3 regions of the Bacillus sp. KICET-3 genome follow, and region 1 is predicted to be linked to each of the others. Evidence: a T-box and tRNA genes for the amino acid it is inferred to sense, from the RefSeq annotation. Region 1 holds a T-box; the other regions hold tRNA genes.
What was found. A T-box is a leader RNA that pairs with one kind of tRNA and senses whether it is charged. The one in region 1 lies ahead of ileS (isoleucine--tRNA ligase), so its partner is inferred to be a tRNA-Ile.

Region 2: it has a tRNA-Ile gene. The T-box ahead of ileS (isoleucine--tRNA ligase) is inferred to sense a tRNA for this amino acid. The anticodon was not compared.
Region 3: it has a tRNA-Ile gene. The T-box ahead of ileS (isoleucine--tRNA ligase) is inferred to sense a tRNA for this amino acid. The anticodon was not compared.

Annotation. Positions count from the first base shown of each region.
Region 1 is NZ_CP137345.1:1,743,863-1,749,019, forward strand. Features, by position in the region: gene R5H20_RS08820 (YggS family pyridoxal phosphate-dependent enzyme) at 1-151, shown strand, start outside; gene sepF (cell division protein SepF) at 148-600, shown strand; gene R5H20_RS08830 (YggT family protein) at 608-883, shown strand; gene R5H20_RS08835 (YlmH family RNA-binding protein) at 1,015-1,791, shown strand; gene R5H20_RS08840 (DivIVA domain-containing protein) at 1,886-2,380, shown strand; T-box leader at 2,442-2,672, shown strand; gene ileS (isoleucine--tRNA ligase) at 2,722-5,157, shown strand, end outside.
Region 2 is NZ_CP137345.1:9,105-14,261, forward strand. Features, by position in the region: gene gyrA (DNA gyrase subunit A) at 1-660, shown strand, start outside; rRNA gene R5H20_RS00050 (16S ribosomal RNA) at 1,011-2,560, shown strand; tRNA gene R5H20_RS00055 (tRNA-Ile) at 2,672-2,748, shown strand; tRNA gene R5H20_RS00060 (tRNA-Ala) at 2,762-2,837, shown strand; rRNA gene R5H20_RS00065 (23S ribosomal RNA) at 2,970-5,157, shown strand, end outside.
Region 3 is NZ_CP137345.1:33,965-39,121, reverse strand. Features, by position in the region: rRNA gene R5H20_RS00200 (23S ribosomal RNA) at 1-2,084, opposite strand, end outside; tRNA gene R5H20_RS00195 (tRNA-Ala) at 2,217-2,292, opposite strand; tRNA gene R5H20_RS00190 (tRNA-Ile) at 2,306-2,382, opposite strand; rRNA gene R5H20_RS00185 (16S ribosomal RNA) at 2,494-4,043, opposite strand; gene R5H20_RS00180 (pro-sigmaK processing inhibitor BofA family protein) at 4,328-4,594, opposite strand; gene R5H20_RS00175 (YaaL family protein) at 4,658-4,882, opposite strand; gene recR (recombination protein RecR) at 4,903-5,157, opposite strand, start outside.

The DNA of each region.
Region 1 (5,157 bases):
GGTTCAGAAGCTGGATCAATGGAACGCTCCGTGCAGCGAGCTGTCGATGGGGATGTCGAATGACTACACAATTGCTGTCGAGGAAGGCGCGACCTTCGTCAGAATCGGATCTTCCTTAGTCGGAAATGAAACTGGAGGTGGACAATCATGAGTTTGAAAAACAAATTTAAAAACTTTTTTTCCTTAGAAGATGAGGAGTACGAATACGAATATATTGAAACAGACAGGGAGGAGCTCCCTGAAGAACAGGAATCAAAAGACAGAACCGCCTACCAGTCAAAATCGGCGGGGAAGCAGAATGTAGTAAGTTTGCAAAGCGTTCAAAAATCTTCTAAAGTAGTGTTAAGTGAGCCTCGGGTGTACGCAGAAGCCCAGGAAATTGCAGATCATATTAAAAACCGCCGCGCAGTCGTCGTCAACTTGCAGCGCATCCAGCATGACCAGGCGAAACGGATCGTCGATTTCTTAAGCGGGACGGTTTACGCCCTCGGCGGCGATATTCAGCGGATCGGCTCCGACATCTTTTTATGCACGCCTGAAAACGTCGATGTCTCCGGCACGATTTCCGAGCTCATAGAAGAAGAACACCAGAGGTGGTAAATCGCAGATGATCCTATTTTATATTTATAAAATTTTAAGCATGCTTTTAACCGTTTATTCGTTTGCGCTTATTATTTACATTTTTATGTCCTGGGTGCCGAATGCTAGAGCAACATCATTCGGCAGAGTGTTGGCATCTGTTTGTGAGCCTTATCTTGAACCGTTCAGAAGAATCATTCCTCCGCTTGGCATGATTGACATTTCTCCGATTGTGGCGATCTTTGTCCTGCGGTTCGCAGATATGGGGCTTATTGCGGTCTTCAGAATGCTCGGCGCTTTTTAAAACATTCTATTTCCGGTCCCTTTAAGGATGGCACGGAGCCTGAAGAAAGTGCCGAAGCGTTGCCTTCAACGTTTGCTGGCAAGTGGGGGCTTGGCTCTAAGCCAAGCCCGTTGACTTAGAAAGGAAAGACAATGAGCGATATTTACCAGCATTTCAGAAAAGACGAAGAGCCGTTCATTGACCAGGTTCTCGAATGGAAACAAATAGTGGCTGATCAATACCGGATGAAGCTGACCGATTTTTTGGATCCCCGGGAGCAGGTGATTCTGAATTCTCTCGTTGGTCAGCCGGATGAGGTGAAGCTTGGGTTTTTCGGCGGCTTTTCTGAAGCCGAACGAAAACGGGCCATCCTTTATCCGGAATATGCCGAGCCGTCCGCGGAAGATTTTCAGCTTCAGGCTTATGAAGTGCTGTATCCGCAGAAATTCGCCTCCATTGAACATCGCGAGCTTCTAGGATCTTTAATGGGGATCGGGCTGAAGCGGCAAAAGTTCGGTGATCTGATCTATGCCGGCGGGATATGGCAGTTTGTTTGTTCGGAAGAAGTTGCTGATTTCGTGTTTTCCCAGCTCGGGCAAATCGGCAAGGTGAAAGTATCTCTGGAAAAAATTCCGCTGTCAAAGCTTAAAGTACCGGAGCAAGATGTCGAAATAATGGATGATACAGTTTCATCTTTAAGGCTTGATTCTGTTTGCTCGGCAGTGAGCAGACTGTCTCGGCAAAAAGCCCAGGCGCTTGTCAAAAACGGACTCGTCAAAGTGAATTGGAAGGTCATCGAAGACCCCTCATATTCACTTGCGGAAGGGGACAAGCTGTCTGTTCGCGGCTTTGGGCGCTTCACGCTGAAAAGCATTGACGGCAAAACGAAAAAAGGCAAGTGGAGATTGACATTTGAAAAACAAAAATAAGCCGTTTTACAGTTTTTTCTCCACCCGGTCGAATTTTGCTTTATAATGTTGAATAGGACAATTGTACATAAAGAAAATAATGGAGGTGGGCAGCATGCCATTGACGCCAAATGACATTCATAATAAGACATTTACCAAAGCGTTCCGCGGCTATGATGAAGACGAAGTGAACGAATTTCTGACCCAGGTGAGAAAGGATTACGAGATCGTGCTTCGCAAAAAAACAGAGCTTGAAGCGAAGGTAAATGAACTCGATGAGCGTCTCGGACACTTTTCAACGATTGAAGAGACATTGAATAAATCGATTCTTGTCGCACAGGAAGCGGCAGAGGACGTAAAACGAAGCTCTGAAAAAGAAGCGAAGCTCATCGTCCGCGAAGCCGAGAAGAACGCAGACCGGATCATCAATGAAGCTCTTTCTAAATCGAGAAAGATCGCAATGGAAATCGAAGAGCTGAAAAAGCAGTCAAAAGTATTCAGAACCCGCTTCCAAATGCTGATCGAAGCCCAGCTTGACCTGCTGAAAAATGATGACTGGGATCATTTGCTTGAGTATGAAGTAGACGCAGTCATGGACGAAAGGGAATAGATTTTCCTTTCAATCTTGACATGTTCTGATCAGTTCGCATATAATACGTTCATAATTGAGATGAAAAACGTTTGAGAGGGACAGACATCGATTCCTAAAAGCAATCGAAGCGACCCGGGGGCGGTGTGAGCCTGGGATTGCCGGAATTCATGTGGATCAGCCCTCGAGTTTCCTTTCTGAACCGTGCAGTAGGAAAGGACGTTCCGTCACGTTACGATGTTTGAGAGGATAAGCCGAATTCGGCTTGTCTAAAAGGGTGGTACCGCGAGATCAAAGCCTTCTCGTCCCTTATGGGATGAAAGGCTTTTTTTGTTTTAGAAAAATGTTTTGGAGGAATGGGAATGGATTACAAAGACACGCTCTTAATGCCGAAGACGGATTTTCCAATGAGAGGAAACCTGCCGAAGCGGGAGCCTGACATTCAGGAGAAATGGGAAGATATGGACATCTACCGCCTCGTTCAGCAACGGACAGAAGGCAGGCCGATGTTTGTTCTGCATGACGGCCCTCCGTACGCAAACGGTGACATTCACATGGGGCATGCGCTTAACAAAGTTTTGAAGGACTTCATCGTCCGTTCAAGGTCGATGAGCGGCTATCACGCGCCATATGTACCCGGCTGGGATACCCATGGACTGCCGATCGAAACAGCGCTGACGAAAAACAAAAAAGTAAAGCGCAAAGAAATGACGGTAGCCGAATTCCGCAAGCTTTGCGAAGAATATGCGTGGCAGCAAATCGAAGGCCAAAAAGCGCAATTTAAGCGCCTCGGTGTCAGAGGAGATTGGGAAAACCCGTATGTCACGTTAAAGCCTGAATTTGAAGCACAGCAAATTAAAGTGTTTGGCGAAATGGCGAAAAAAGGCTATATCTACAAAGGCTTAAAGCCTGTTTACTGGTCTCCTTCAAGTGAATCGGCATTGGCTGAAGCGGAAATCGAGTATCAGGATAAACGCTCACCATCCATTTATGTCGCTTTTGACGTGAAGGACGGAAAAGGCGTTTTGACAAACGGCGAAAAAATCGTTATCTGGACGACGACGCCTTGGACGATCCCGGCCAACCTCGGAATCGCCGTGCATCCCGACTTAGAATACAGCGTCGTGGCTGAAGGCGGTTCCCGCTATGTGATCGCAAGCGCATTGGTGGAAAGCGTAGCAAAAGCGGTCGGCTTTGAGAATCCTGAAGTTGTACAGACCGTCAAAGGAAAAGACTTGGAGCATATTGTGGCCGTTCATCCTTTATACGGAAGAGATTCACTTGTCATGCTTGGCGAGCACGTGACGACAGACGCCGGCACAGGATGTGTTCATACCGCTCCGGGCCACGGGGAAGACGACTTTATCATCGGTCAGAAATACGGACTTGACGTTCTCTGCCCTGTCGATGAGAAAGGAAATATGACGAGCGAAGCGCCAGGCTTTGAAGGGCTGTTCTACGATCAGGCCAACAAGCCGATTACGGAAAAGCTTGAGGAAAACGGCGCTTTGCTGAAGCTTGATTTCATCACCCACTCCTATCCGCATGACTGGAGAACGAAAAAGCCGACGATTTTCCGGGCGACCGCTCAATGGTTCGCGTCGATCAAAGACTTCAGAAACGAGCTGCTCGAAGCCGTCAAGGAAACAAAATGGGTGCCTGAATGGGGCGAAACGCGTCTCTATAATATGATCCGCGACCGCGGCGACTGGTGCATCTCCAGACAGCGCGCATGGGGCGTGCCGATTCCGGTATTTTATGCTGAAAACGGCGAGCCGATCATCACCGATGAAACGATTCAGCACGTTTCTGATTTGTTCAGGGAGCACGGGTCAAACATCTGGTTTGAAAAAGAAGCGAATGAACTGCTTCCGGAAGGCTTTACACATCCGGGAAGCCCGAACGGGAAGTTCACGAAAGAACAGGATATCATGGACGTCTGGTTTGATTCCGGTTCATCCCACCAGGCTGTATTGGAAGAGCGCGATGACCTGGTCAGACCTGCGGATTTATATCTCGAAGGTTCTGACCAATACCGCGGCTGGTTTAATTCATCCATTTCAACGGCTGTCGCTGTCACTGGAAAAGCCCCATATAAAGGCGTGCTGTCGCACGGATTTGCGCTTGACGGAGAAGGCCGCAAAATGAGTAAATCGCTCGGCAATGTGGTTGTTCCGGCAAAAATCATGAATCAGTTTGGAGCCGATATTTTGCGGCTGTGGGTTGCCTCTGTCGACTATCAAGCAGATGTCCGCGTATCTGACGCGATTTTGAAGCAAGTCGCTGAAGTGTACCGGAAAATCCGCAATACATTCCGCTTCCTTCACGGGAATATTGCCGATTTTGATCCGGCAAAAGACGCGGTGGCTGTAGAAGATCTTCGCGAAGTCGATCAATACATGCTGATCAAGCTGAACAATGTCATTGAAAAAGTTAAAAAAGCTTATGAAGAATATGATTTTGCGGTGATTTACCATACCGTTCATAACTTCTGTGCAATTGAACTGAGCGCGTTTTATATGGATTTTGCCAAAGATGTCGTTTATATTGAGCACGCCGATCATAAAGACCGCCGCAGCATGCAGACCGTTTTTTATGAAACATTGGTCGCGCTCGTCAAGCTGGTCGCACCGATCTTGGCGCATACGGCAGATGAGATGTGGAGCCATTTCACATTTGTAACGGAAAAAAGCGTTCAGCTTACCGATATGCCTGAAACACAGCACATTCCGAATGCAAAAGAGACGGAAGAGAAATTCGACCGCTTCATGAAGCTTCGCGACGACGTGTTAAAAGCC
Region 2 (5,157 bases), 1.7 Mb from region 1:
GAGTTTGACGATGAATCATACCTGTTCTTTACGACAAAACACGGTATTTCTAAACGGACGCCGCTTTCCCAATTCGCCAATATTCGCAACAACGGTTTAATTGCCTTAAGCCTTCGCGATGAAGATGAATTGATGTCTGTCCGCCTGACTGACGGAAATAAACAGATTATCATCGGAACGAGAAACGGACTGCTGATCCGTTTCCCTGAAAGCGATGTTCGTCAAATGGGAAGAACTGCGGCAGGTGTGAAAGGAATCACCCTCACAGATGATGATATCGTGGTTGGAATGGAGATTTTGGAAGAGGATTCCGATGTTTTAATCGTAACCGAAAAAGGATACGGAAAACGGACGCCTGCTTCAGAATACAGAACACAGAGCCGTGGAGGAAAAGGGCTGAAAACCTGCAAAATTACGGAAAACAACGGACCTCTTGTTACGGTTAAAGCGACAAGAGGAGAGGAAGATTTAATGATTATCACCGCCAGCGGTGTCATCATTCGGATGGACATTAATGATATTTCCGTAACAGGACGGGTTACGCAGGGTGTCCGCCTCATTCGCTTAGGAGACCAGGAGCATGTTGCTACTGTCGCTTTGGTTGAAAAAGATGAGGAAAACGAGACGGAAACAGATGATCATGAAGAAAATGAAGCTTAAATGAAAGTGCAGCCTCAGGGCTGCGCTTTTTTTATAGATTGCCTCGAAATGTCTTGAAGAATACCTTTTCTATCACTGAATAATGTGTTATAATCTTTCTTGGCCGCTTATGAAAAGCAAACAATAAATTTTTTGAAAAAAAGTATTGACCGCTTGTCTATAAAATGTTATATTTAAGTGGTCGCTTTGAGAGCGGCAATGAAGTTCTTTGAAAACTAAACAAGACAAAACGTACCTGTTAATTCATTAAATAAATCGCACATGTGAATGTGCGTAGTCAGGGGCCTGCACGATGCAGGTCATGCAGATGTTGTCACAGGATGTGACGAACTTAATCTGCGCTCCATTATTTCATGGAGAGTTTGATCCTGGCTCAGGACGAACGCTGGCGGCGTGCCTAATACATGCAAGTCGAGCGAACCGACGGGAGCTTGCTCCCTTAGGTTAGCGGCGGACGGGTGAGTAACACGTGGGTAACCTGCCTGTAAGACTGGGATAACTCCGGGAAACCGGGGCTAATACCGGATGCTTGATTGAACCGCATGGTTCAATTATAAAAGGTGGCTTTTAGCTACCACTTACAGATGGACCCGCGGCGCATTAGCTAGTTGGTGAGGTAACGGCTCACCAAGGCGACGATGCGTAGCCGACCTGAGAGGGTGATCGGCCACACTGGGACTGAGACACGGCCCAGACTCCTACGGGAGGCAGCAGTAGGGAATCTTCCGCAATGGACGAAAGTCTGACGGAGCAACGCCGCGTGAGTGATGAAGGTTTTCGGATCGTAAAACTCTGTTGTTAGGGAAGAACAAGTACCGTTCGAACAGGGCGGTGCCTTGACGGTACCTAACCAGAAAGCCACGGCTAACTACGTGCCAGCAGCCGCGGTAATACGTAGGTGGCAAGCGTTGTCCGGAATTATTGGGCGTAAAGCGCGCGCAGGCGGTTTCTTAAGTCTGATGTGAAAGCCCCCGGCTCAACCGGGGAGGGTCATTGGAAACTGGGGAACTTGAGTGCAGAAGAGGAGAGTGGAATTCCACGTGTAGCGGTGAAATGCGTAGAGATGTGGAGGAACACCAGTGGCGAAGGCGACTCTCTGGTCTGTAACTGACGCTGAGGCGCGAAAGCGTGGGGAGCGAACAGGATTAGATACCCTGGTAGTCCACGCCGTAAACGATGAGTGCTAAGTGTTAGAGGGTTTCCGCCCTTTAGTGCTGCAGCAAACGCATTAAGCACTCCGCCTGGGGAGTACGGTCGCAAGACTGAAACTCAAAGGAATTGACGGGGGCCCGCACAAGCGGTGGAGCATGTGGTTTAATTCGAAGCAACGCGAAGAACCTTACCAGGTCTTGACATCCTCTGACACCCCTAGAGATAGGGCTTCCCCTTCGGGGGCAGAGTGACAGGTGGTGCATGGTTGTCGTCAGCTCGTGTCGTGAGATGTTGGGTTAAGTCCCGCAACGAGCGCAACCCTTGATCTTAGTTGCCAGCATTCAGTTGGGCACTCTAAGGTGACTGCCGGTGACAAACCGGAGGAAGGTGGGGATGACGTCAAATCATCATGCCCCTTATGACCTGGGCTACACACGTGCTACAATGGGCAGAACAAAGGGCAGCGAAGCCGCGAGGCTAAGCCAATCCCACAAATCTGCTCTCAGTTCGGATCGCAGTCTGCAACTCGACTGCGTGAAGCTGGAATCGCTAGTAATCGCGGATCAGCATGCCGCGGTGAATACGTTCCCGGGCCTTGTACACACCGCCCGTCACACCACGAGAGTTTGTAACACCCGAAGTCGGTGAGGTAACCTTTTGGAGCCAGCCGCCGAAGGTGGGACAGATGATTGGGGTGAAGTCGTAACAAGGTAGCCGTATCGGAAGGTGCGGCTGGATCACCTCCTTTCTAAGGATATTATACGGAATATAAGACCTCGCGGTCTTATAGACAGGTGCGTTTGGATCTTGTTTAGTTTTGAAGGAACTTCTTTTCCTTCAAATGAATATATAAAAAGATGGGCCTGTAGCTCAGCTGGTTAGAGCGCACGCCTGATAAGCGTGAGGTCGGTGGTTCGAGTCCACTCAGGCCCACCATCTTACATGACACGGGGCCTTAGCTCAGCTGGGAGAGCGCCTGCTTTGCACGCAGGAGGTCAGCGGTTCGATCCCGCTAGGCTCCACCAACGTGTTCTTTGAAAACTAGATAACGAAAGTAGACATTCACAAAGGCTTGCGCGATGCAAGTCATGCCGATGTTACCACAGGATGTGGTGATGTTAATCGGCGATCCTTATTATTAGTGATTCTTTTTTAACGGTTAAGTTAGAAAGGGCGCACGGTGGATGCCTTGGCACTAGGAGCCGATGAAGGACGGGACGAACACCGATATGCTTCGGGGAGCTGTAAGCAAGCTTTGATCCGGAGATTTCCGAATGGGGAAACCCACTGCTCGTAATGGAGCAGTATCCATATCTGAATTCATAGGGTATGAGAAGGCAGACCCGGGGAACTGAAACATCTAAGTACCCGGAGGAAGAGAAAGCAAATGCGATTCCCTGAGTAGCGGCGAGCGAAACGGGAACAGCCCAAACCAAGAGGCTTGCCTCTTGGGGTTGTAGGACACTCTATACGGAGTTACAAAAGAACGGGGTAGATGAAGAGGTCTGGAAAGGCCCGCCATAGGAGGTAACAGCCCTGTAGTCAAAACTTCGTTCTCTCCTGAGTGGATCCTGAGTACGGCGGAACACGTGAAATTCCGTCGGAATCCGGGAGGACCATCTCCCAAGGCTAAATACTCCCTAGTGACCGATAGTGAACCAGTACCGTGAGGGAAAGGTGAAAAGCACCCCGGAAGGGGAGTGAAAGAGATCCTGAAACCGTGTGCCTACAAGTAGTCAGAGCCCGTTAACGGGTGATGGCGTGCCTTTTGTAGAATGAACCGGCGAGTTACGATCCCGTGCAAGGTTAAGTTTGAAAAGACGGAGCCGCAGCGAAAGCGAGTCTGAATAGGGCGCATGAGTACGTGGTCGTAGACCCGAAACCAGGTGATCTACCCATGTCCAGGGTGAAGTTCAGGTAACACTGAATGGAGGCCCGAACCCACGCACGTTGAAAAGTGCGGGGATGAGGTGTGGGTAGGGGTGAAATGCCAATCGAACCTGGAGATAGCTGGTTCTCTCCGAAATAGCTTTAGGGCTAGCCTCAAGGTAAGAGTCTTGGAGGTAGAGCACTGATTGGACTAGGGGCCCCTACCGGGTTACCGAATTCAGTCAAACTCCGAATGCCAAAGACTTATCCTTGGGAGTCAGACTGCGAGTGATAAGATCCGTAGTCGAAAGGGAAACAGCCCAGACCGCCAGCTAAGGTCCCAAAGTATACGTTAAGTGGAAAAGGATGTGGAGTTGCTTAGACAACCAGGATGTTGGCTTAGAAGCAGCCACCATTTAAAGAGTGCGTAATAGCTCACTGGTCGAGTGACTCTGCGCCGAAAATGTACCGGGGCTAAACGTATCACCGAAGCTGCGGACTGTTCTTGCGAACAGTGGTAGGAGAGCGTTCTAAGGGCTGTGAAGCGAGACCGGAAGGACTCGTGGAGCGCTTAGAAGTGAGAATGCCGGTATGAGTAGCGAAAGAGGGGTGAGAATCCCCTCCACCGAATGCCTAAGGTTTCCTGAGGAAGGCTCGTCCGCTCAGGGTTAGTCGGGACCTAAGCCGAGGCCGAAAGGCGTAGGCGATGGATAACAGGTTGATATTCCTGTACCACCTCCTCACCATTTGAGCAATGGGGGGACGCAGGAGGATAGGGTAAGCGCGGTATTGGATATCCGCGTCCAAGCAGTTAGGCTGGGAAATAGGCAAATCCGTTTCCCATATAAGGCTGAGCTGTGATGGCGAGTGAAATATAGTAGCGAAGTTCCTGATTCCACACTGCCAAGAAAAGCCTCTAGCGAGGTGAGAGGTGCCCGTACCGCAAACCGACACAGGTAGGCGAGGAGAGAATCCTAAGGTGATCGAGAGAACTCTCGTTAAGGAACTCGGCAAAATGACCCCGTAACTTCGGGAGAAGGGGTGCTCTGTTAGGGTGCAAGCCCGAGAGAGCCGCAGTGAATAGGCCCAGGCGACTGTTTAGCAAAAACACAGGTCTCTGCGAAGCCGCAAGGCGAAGTATAGGGGCTGACGCCTGCCCGGTGCTGGAAGGTTAAGAGGAGCGCTTAGCGTATGCGAAGGTGCGAATTGAAGCCCCAGTAAACGGCGGCCGTAACTATAACGGTCCTAAGGTAGCGAAATTCCTTGTCGGGTAAGTTCCGACCCGCACGAAAGGCGCAACGATCTGGGCACTGTCTCAACGAGAGACTCGGTGAAATTATAGTACCTGTGAAGATGCAGGTTACCCGCGACAGGACGGAAAGACCCCGTGGAGCTTTACTGCAGCCTGATATTGAATGTTGGTACAGCTTGTACAGGATAGGTAGGAGCCTTGGAAACCGGAGCGCCAGCTTCGGT
Region 3 (5,157 bases), 1.7 Mb from region 1:
TGTCGCGGGTAACCTGCATCTTCACAGGTACTATAATTTCACCGAGTCTCTCGTTGAGACAGTGCCCAGATCGTTGCGCCTTTCGTGCGGGTCGGAACTTACCCGACAAGGAATTTCGCTACCTTAGGACCGTTATAGTTACGGCCGCCGTTTACTGGGGCTTCAATTCGCACCTTCGCATACGCTAAGCGCTCCTCTTAACCTTCCAGCACCGGGCAGGCGTCAGCCCCTATACTTCGCCTTGCGGCTTCGCAGAGACCTGTGTTTTTGCTAAACAGTCGCCTGGGCCTATTCACTGCGGCTCTCTCGGGCTTGCACCCTAACAGAGCACCCCTTCTCCCGAAGTTACGGGGTCATTTTGCCGAGTTCCTTAACGAGAGTTCTCTCGATCACCTTAGGATTCTCTCCTCGCCTACCTGTGTCGGTTTGCGGTACGGGCACCTCTCACCTCGCTAGAGGCTTTTCTTGGCAGTGTGGAATCAGGAACTTCGCTACTATATTTCACTCGCCATCACAGCTCAGCCTTATATGGGAAACGGATTTGCCTATTTCCCAGCCTAACTGCTTGGACGCGGATATCCAATACCGCGCTTACCCTATCCTCCTGCGTCCCCCCATTGCTCAAATGGTGAGGAGGTGGTACAGGAATATCAACCTGTTATCCATCGCCTACGCCTTTCGGCCTCGGCTTAGGTCCCGACTAACCCTGAGCGGACGAGCCTTCCTCAGGAAACCTTAGGCATTCGGTGGAGGGGATTCTCACCCCTCTTTCGCTACTCATACCGGCATTCTCACTTCTAAGCGCTCCACGAGTCCTTCCGGTCTCGCTTCACAGCCCTTAGAACGCTCTCCTACCACTGTTCGCAAGAACAGTCCGCAGCTTCGGTGATACGTTTAGCCCCGGTACATTTTCGGCGCAGAGTCACTCGACCAGTGAGCTATTACGCACTCTTTAAATGGTGGCTGCTTCTAAGCCAACATCCTGGTTGTCTAAGCAACTCCACATCCTTTTCCACTTAACGTATACTTTGGGACCTTAGCTGGCGGTCTGGGCTGTTTCCCTTTCGACTACGGATCTTATCACTCGCAGTCTGACTCCCAAGGATAAGTCTTTGGCATTCGGAGTTTGACTGAATTCGGTAACCCGGTAGGGGCCCCTAGTCCAATCAGTGCTCTACCTCCAAGACTCTTACCTTGAGGCTAGCCCTAAAGCTATTTCGGAGAGAACCAGCTATCTCCAGGTTCGATTGGCATTTCACCCCTACCCACACCTCATCCCCGCACTTTTCAACGTGCGTGGGTTCGGGCCTCCATTCAGTGTTACCTGAACTTCACCCTGGACATGGGTAGATCACCTGGTTTCGGGTCTACGACCACGTACTCATGCGCCCTATTCAGACTCGCTTTCGCTGCGGCTCCGTCTTTTCAAACTTAACCTTGCACGGGATCGTAACTCGCCGGTTCATTCTACAAAAGGCACGCCATCACCCGTTAACGGGCTCTGACTACTTGTAGGCACACGGTTTCAGGATCTCTTTCACTCCCCTTCCGGGGTGCTTTTCACCTTTCCCTCACGGTACTGGTTCACTATCGGTCACTAGGGAGTATTTAGCCTTGGGAGATGGTCCTCCCGGATTCCGACGGAATTTCACGTGTTCCGCCGTACTCAGGATCCACTCAGGAGAGAACGAAGTTTTGACTACAGGGCTGTTACCTCCTATGGCGGGCCTTTCCAGACCTCTTCATCTACCCCGTTCTTTTGTAACTCCGTATAGAGTGTCCTACAACCCCAAGAGGCAAGCCTCTTGGTTTGGGCTGTTCCCGTTTCGCTCGCCGCTACTCAGGGAATCGCATTTGCTTTCTCTTCCTCCGGGTACTTAGATGTTTCAGTTCCCCGGGTCTGCCTTCTCATACCCTATGAATTCAGATATGGATACTGCTCCATTACGAGCAGTGGGTTTCCCCATTCGGAAATCTCCGGATCAAAGCTTGCTTACAGCTCCCCGAAGCATATCGGTGTTCGTCCCGTCCTTCATCGGCTCCTAGTGCCAAGGCATCCACCGTGCGCCCTTTCTAACTTAACCGTTAAAAAAGAATCACTAATAATAAGGATCGCCGATTAACATCACCACATCCTGTGGTAACATCGGCATGACTTGCATCGCGCAAGCCTTTGTGAATGTCTACTTTCGTTATCTAGTTTTCAAAGAACACGTTGGTGGAGCCTAGCGGGATCGAACCGCTGACCTCCTGCGTGCAAAGCAGGCGCTCTCCCAGCTGAGCTAAGGCCCCGTGTCATGTAAGATGGTGGGCCTGAGTGGACTCGAACCACCGACCTCACGCTTATCAGGCGTGCGCTCTAACCAGCTGAGCTACAGGCCCATCTTTTTATATATTCATTTGAAGGAAAAGAAGTTCCTTCAAAACTAAACAAGATCCAAACGCACCTGTCTATAAGACCGCGAGGTCTTATATTCCGTATAATATCCTTAGAAAGGAGGTGATCCAGCCGCACCTTCCGATACGGCTACCTTGTTACGACTTCACCCCAATCATCTGTCCCACCTTCGGCGGCTGGCTCCAAAAGGTTACCTCACCGACTTCGGGTGTTACAAACTCTCGTGGTGTGACGGGCGGTGTGTACAAGGCCCGGGAACGTATTCACCGCGGCATGCTGATCCGCGATTACTAGCGATTCCAGCTTCACGCAGTCGAGTTGCAGACTGCGATCCGAACTGAGAGCAGATTTGTGGGATTGGCTTAGCCTCGCGGCTTCGCTGCCCTTTGTTCTGCCCATTGTAGCACGTGTGTAGCCCAGGTCATAAGGGGCATGATGATTTGACGTCATCCCCACCTTCCTCCGGTTTGTCACCGGCAGTCACCTTAGAGTGCCCAACTGAATGCTGGCAACTAAGATCAAGGGTTGCGCTCGTTGCGGGACTTAACCCAACATCTCACGACACGAGCTGACGACAACCATGCACCACCTGTCACTCTGCCCCCGAAGGGGAAGCCCTATCTCTAGGGGTGTCAGAGGATGTCAAGACCTGGTAAGGTTCTTCGCGTTGCTTCGAATTAAACCACATGCTCCACCGCTTGTGCGGGCCCCCGTCAATTCCTTTGAGTTTCAGTCTTGCGACCGTACTCCCCAGGCGGAGTGCTTAATGCGTTTGCTGCAGCACTAAAGGGCGGAAACCCTCTAACACTTAGCACTCATCGTTTACGGCGTGGACTACCAGGGTATCTAATCCTGTTCGCTCCCCACGCTTTCGCGCCTCAGCGTCAGTTACAGACCAGAGAGTCGCCTTCGCCACTGGTGTTCCTCCACATCTCTACGCATTTCACCGCTACACGTGGAATTCCACTCTCCTCTTCTGCACTCAAGTTCCCCAGTTTCCAATGACCCTCCCCGGTTGAGCCGGGGGCTTTCACATCAGACTTAAGAAACCGCCTGCGCGCGCTTTACGCCCAATAATTCCGGACAACGCTTGCCACCTACGTATTACCGCGGCTGCTGGCACGTAGTTAGCCGTGGCTTTCTGGTTAGGTACCGTCAAGGCACCGCCCTGTTCGAACGGTACTTGTTCTTCCCTAACAACAGAGTTTTACGATCCGAAAACCTTCATCACTCACGCGGCGTTGCTCCGTCAGACTTTCGTCCATTGCGGAAGATTCCCTACTGCTGCCTCCCGTAGGAGTCTGGGCCGTGTCTCAGTCCCAGTGTGGCCGATCACCCTCTCAGGTCGGCTACGCATCGTCGCCTTGGTGAGCCGTTACCTCACCAACTAGCTAATGCGCCGCGGGTCCATCTGTAAGTGGTAGCTAAAAGCCACCTTTTATAATTGAACCATGCGGTTCAATCAAGCATCCGGTATTAGCCCCGGTTTCCCGGAGTTATCCCAGTCTTACAGGCAGGTTACCCACGTGTTACTCACCCGTCCGCCGCTAACCTAAGGGAGCAAGCTCCCGTCGGTTCGCTCGACTTGCATGTATTAGGCACGCCGCCAGCGTTCGTCCTGAGCCAGGATCAAACTCTCCATGAAATAATGGAGCGCAGATTAAGTTCGTCACATCCTGTGACAACATCTGCATGACCTGCATCGTGCAGGCCCCTGACTACGCACATATTCATGTGCGATTTATTTAATGAATTAACAGGTACGTTTTGTCTTGTTTAGTTTTCAAAGAACTTCATTGCCGCTTTCGAAGCGACTTTAATATAATAACATTTATCCAAGATGTCGTCAATAACTTTTTTCAAAAAAATAATTCGTCATCAGCGACGAATATAAATTTAACACCTCAGAAGACAAATGTCAACAAAAAATTATACCATAATAAATTGTTTGATGACGATAAGAGCAGCTACTCCAGGAACGCCCAATAATCCGCTGACTCCAGTGGTAACAAAATTGATCGGCACATGAATCCCCATGCTTTGGCCAAATAGGTTCACACAGAATAAAAACACCGCACCGACGATAAATCGAATGACAATTGCACCAGTCCATTTTAAAGGTTTAAAGGAAGCTCCTGAAAAAAACAACAGGGCAACCAATACCACAATTGCCCCGATTATGATAACAGGTCCCATGAATCTCTCACTCCTCATATTTTCTAGTACAAGCATATGAAGAGGTTGAAGTAAATAGACCAGCTACTTCCACCCGCCGAGCCTTAAGTATCTTTTTTTCGCTTCGCGCAAATAAAAAAAGTATTTTGCCTCGGCGACTTTCAACTCATAGAGGACTTCAGGGGACGGTTCAAGGCTGTTTTCAATCAGCCGTTTTTGTCTGTTCCATTCTTCCTTTTGCCGCATCAGCTGTTCAATCAGTTTTTTATCGAATTCTTTTCTTAGCTTTTTTTTCTGAAGAAAACCCATGGTCATGCAATCTCCTCCCTCTACATCTCACGTCTGCCTTCAAGTGCTTTAGAAAGAGTGACTTCATCTGCATACTCCAAATCGCCTCCGACCGGAAGTCCATGGGCAATTCGCGACAGCTTGATGCCGGATGGCTTTAAAAGCCTTGAAATGTACATGGCCGTTGCTTCTCCTTCTATATTTGGGTTTGTTGCGAGAATTACTTCTGTCACTTGATCATCCTGCAATCGTTTCAGCAATTCGGGTATTTTAATGTCTTCCGGACCAATGCCGTC